DNA from 2 places in the Vibrio sp. 2433-A1 genome. Region 2 is predicted to be linked to the other one. Evidence: riboswitches for the same ligand, from Rfam matches in the RefSeq annotation. Region 2 holds a riboswitch; the other holds the start of a gene.
What was found. Region 2 has a riboswitch for thiamine pyrophosphate ahead of thiD (bifunctional hydroxymethylpyrimidine kinase/phosphomethylpyrimidine kinase). Riboswitches for the same ligand answer to the same signal wherever they lie in the genome.
Positions count from the first base shown of each region.

Region 1 (2,188 bases), on a different contig from region 2:
GCGATGAAGATCGCGACCCATAGACCAATAAGAGGGGTTTTACGCAAAAGAAAGCCTTAGAAGGTTAATGCACTTTGCCATTCACGAATCCAAGATTTACGATTCTGAGCTACCTCATCAGCACTAAAGCTAAGTGCTTGGCTAGGCACCGTCAGTGTTTCGAAACCTTTAGGCAGTTCAACATTAGTCACTGGATACATCCAGTTTCCAGTTGGCATTGCTGACTGAAATTCATCACTTAAGATAAAGCTCATGAATTCATCGGCAAGCTTTTCATTTTTAGAGCCTTTTACCTTTGCTGCCACTTCGACTTGAGTGTAGTGACCTTCAGCAAAATCAGCCGCGGCATACTTCTCATCATTTTCAGCAATCAAATGATAGGCAGGCGATGTGGTATAGGAAAGTACCAAATCAGACTCGCCTTCTAGGAACATAGAGTATGCCTCTGACCAACCCTTGGTAACCGTAACGGTTTTTTTCGCGAGGTTTTGCCATGCCTCTGTTACATCATCGCCGTAGACTGACTTCATCCACAGCATCAAGCCTTGGCCTGGCGTCGAAGTGCGAGGATCTTGATAAATCACTTTCAAATCATCACGTGATTCTACTAGCTCTTTTAAGCTCTTTGGTGGATTGGCCAACGTCTCTTTGTTGTAAACAAAAGCAAAATAGCCAAAGTCATACGGCACAAAAGTCTTATCATTCCAACCGTTAGGTAGAGTCACGGAGCTAGTATCAACATTGTGCTGCGCCAATAAACCTGTTTCCTTAGCTTCCGCCATCAGATTATTGTCTAGGCCAAGTACGATATCGGCTTTGCTGTTGCCACCCTCTAGGCGCAGTCGATTTAGAATCGAAACCCCATCATCTAAGGCAACAAAGTTGACGTCACAACCACACTTTGCTTCAAACGCTTTTTCGACCGTTGGACCAGGGCCCCAATCAGCTGCAAATGAATCATAGGTATAAACCGTGAGTGTATTGTCTGCCGCGCTGGCTGAAAATGAAGCTAGAGTAACTGCCGCTAGTGCGCTGATTGAACAGGTATTTCGAGTGTTTTTCACTGCTCGCTCTCTCCTTGTATGAGCGGCACAGGTTTGAGGGATACATCGGTATGAGATAGATCCAAACTCAATTCCTACGCCAGCATTATCTGGTTCAGGTCCACGGGTCCCAAGCTAGGCTTGATCTCAGCTTCATTGCAACAATGAATTGCTCCCCGATGAGTAACGGTCAAATTGTAATAGTTATGAGACTCAATAGCCATCCCCTAAATAGGTGGAGTTGCAGCTAGGCGACAAGCAAATTCATCCCAATGAACATAGGTGCTCTATTTGATTTGGGTAAATTTGAGCAGTCAACAACGCTGCGACTTCAAATATGACGGGGGTCATAACCCCAGCGTGGAACAAGGCCCTGCTCTACGCCCAAGTGATCAAGAATACGTGCAACCATAAAATCGACTAAATCCTCAATCGACTTAGGCTGATGATAGAAACCCGGTGCGGCTGGCATAATTGTCACGCCCATCTGAGAAAGCTTATGCATGTTCTCTAGGTGTAAGGTAGAAAACGGTGTTTCACGTACCACCAACAATAACTGACCGCGCTCCTTCATCACCACATCAGCGGCACGCTCAATCAAATTGTCAGACATACCGTGGGCAATCGCGGCAACGCTTCCCGCAGAGCATGGACAAACCACCATCTGTTTCGGCGCAGCTGAGCCTGAAGCAACTGGAGAGAACCAATCATCTTTGCCACAAACGACCAGTTTTTCTGGGTCACAGTTGAGATGCTCAAACAAGCTTTGTTTCGCCGTGTCAGGGTTAGCAGACAACTTTAAGCCGTGCTCAGTTGCTAGCACGACACGCGCTGCCGAAGAGATCAGCAAATAGACCTGATAGTCTGCTGCTAACAAGCACTCTAGTAGCCTCAGTCCGTAAGGTGCACCTGATGCTCCTGTAAACGCTAATGTGATCGTTTTTTGTTGTTTACTCATGGTAATAACTATTTTTCGCCTAATTTTTCCAGTAACTTGCCGTGAATACCTTCAAAGCCACCGTTGCTCATCACTAAGATATGACTTCCCGCTTGAGCGTGAGCAACTATCTTCTCAACCAGCTCATCGACATCAGCTGAGGTGTCAGCAGGTTGATGACACTGGCTAGCAATATCTTTTACTGACC
Region 1 covers NZ_JBRESC010000010.1:135,748-137,935, forward strand. Annotated here, with positions in the region: gene thiP (thiamine/thiamine pyrophosphate ABC transporter permease ThiP) at 1-47, opposite strand, end outside; gene thiB (thiamine ABC transporter substrate binding subunit) at 57-1,064, opposite strand; TPP riboswitch at 1,119-1,232, opposite strand; gene ACU01J_RS12170 (flavin prenyltransferase UbiX) at 1,375-2,001, opposite strand; gene mpl (UDP-N-acetylmuramate:L-alanyl-gamma-D-glutamyl-meso-diaminopimelate ligase) at 2,010-2,188, opposite strand, start outside.
Region 1: linked by a shared signal. The riboswitch ahead of thiB (thiamine ABC transporter substrate binding subunit) and the one ahead of thiD (bifunctional hydroxymethylpyrimidine kinase/phosphomethylpyrimidine kinase) in region 2 are both predicted to bind thiamine pyrophosphate.

Region 2 (2,188 bases):
TGGATTAGATTCTGGCCTCTCTGACTATTAAGATCTACCTCTTCAAGTAGCTGATTAAAGTGCTTTGCGCCCTCAGCCACACCAGACTGAAACTCGTCACTAGCGTAAAGCTCTATCCAGCTTCGATAAAGGTTTCCTTCTAACCGAGTATCAGAACTTGAAGTTGCTGATTGAGTACTAACGGACATTGGTGTGCCCACAAAAGAAGTGGTGCACAGGCCCATGACCTTTGCCCACCTTTAGCTTGTCAGCATTGGCAATAGCCTGAGAAATGTACTGCTTACCAAGATATACCGATTTGTGTAGGCGGTTACCTTGAGCCAAGTACGAAGCGATCGCCGAAGACAAAGTACAACCCGTACCATGGGTGTTATTCGTCACAACGCGTTTAGCGCTAATCAACTCGCTACTTTCAGCCATAATGAGTAGATCATTACTGTTGTCATCTTTCTCTAAATGGCCGCCTTTAAGCAGCACAGCCTTGGCACCTAAAGCACGCAGCTCTGAAATCATTGCTCCCATTTGGTCTTCATTTTGCGGTACTGCGCCACCAATCAAAGCGGCACCTTCCGGCAAGTTAGGGGTGATTAGATCAGCAAGTGGAAGTAACTCTTGTTTGAGAGTAGAGATTGCATTGGTTTCAAGCAGAAGATCGCCGCTGGTCGCCACCATGACAGGGTCAACCACAAGGTGCTTAGGTTGATACTGACGAATTTTGTCGGCAACCACTTTGATGATCTCTGAATCTGCCAACATGCCAACTTTGACAGCAACAATATTGAGATCGGTGAACACCGCATCCAATTGGCTTTCAATATGCTCAAGGGGAATCGGATGAATAGCAGACACACCAAGGGTGTTTTGCGACGTGATAGCGGTAATCACCGAGCATGCATAACCGCCCGTGGCAGAGATTGCTTTGATATCGGCTTGAATGCCTGCACCGCCGCCGCTGTCAGAGCCCGCGATGGTTAATACGATTGGAGTTGTGTCTTGTGAATGTGGCATTGTTGCTCCTACTACAAGACGTACAGGAACTCTCGGCCACGAAAGAAGGGATCAGAAAATGAGGCGATCAATCCATCGAATACGAGTACACCAAACCAAGAGGTTGAGTGCGCATAGTTCCCTACGTCAGTGCTAACTGAATCAGGTTCAACGGGTCTCGCATTGCGATCTCAGCCCTTTCCGTAATGGTTAGGCTCCCCGACTATTTCCCGCTGATGATAACAATAAAATTAACCAAATTGCATCATTTGCTCGCAAAAATACATCTTGAGTCGTTTCAATTTGTGTTTAAAACCTTCTCTTCCTGAATTTTTTGTTATCGTTTAAACTCACTAAGATAATTTTTTCTTATGGTCAAAAGCTATGTTGAATCCAATCTGGTTAAAGACGTTTGTCACTCTCATCGACACATGTCACTTCACCAAAACCGCCGACAAACTATTTATGACTCAGCCAGGTGTCAGTCAGCATATTAAGAAACTCGAACAAGCCTGTGGGCACGCTTTAATTAAAAGGCATAACAAAAGCTTTGAGATTACTGAAGCGGGGAAAACCGTTTACGCTTATGCTAACGAGTTAGAAACTCAACAAACGCAGATGCTGTCATCACTCAATCAAGATGACCCACATTCAGGCGATGTTTCTTTAGCATGCTCAGGCTCTTTAGCCCTATTGCTATACCCTCAACTGCTCGATTTACAATGTAAATACCCCAACCTCATACCACACTTAGAGGCAGCACCTCATCATAAAATCATTGCAGAGATTATTGCTGGAGAGGTCGACTTAGGTATCGTCACAAACGAACCATCAGACCCTAGAGTCGAGTCGGAACAATTTGGACAAGAACCTTTATGTTTGATGATGCCTAAGACAATGGCAACCAAATCACTTAATGAAGAGCAGCTAAAACAGATGGGGCTTATTCGCCACCCAGATGCCGAACACTACTTAGCACTCTACTTTTCTCGCTGTGGAGAACCAACACTGGAATCCATCAATATTCATCAACTTCCAGTTAAGGGTTATATCAATCAGCTCAACCAAATATTACTGCCAGTGGCACAAGGCCTTGGCTTTACCATTCTGCCAAAAAGCGCATTAGACACCTTCCCATACAAAGAAGAGATTGCGATTTACCAACCAAAACAAGAAGTCATCGAGACGCTTTACTTACTCA
Region 2 covers NZ_JBRESC010000008.1:182,394-184,581, reverse strand. Annotated here, with positions in the region: partial or broken gene ACU01J_RS10580 (thiaminase II/PqqC family protein) at 1-161, opposite strand, end outside; gene thiD (bifunctional hydroxymethylpyrimidine kinase/phosphomethylpyrimidine kinase) at 178-1,008, opposite strand; TPP riboswitch at 1,110-1,219, opposite strand; gene ACU01J_RS10570 (LysR family transcriptional regulator) at 1,372-2,188, shown strand, end outside.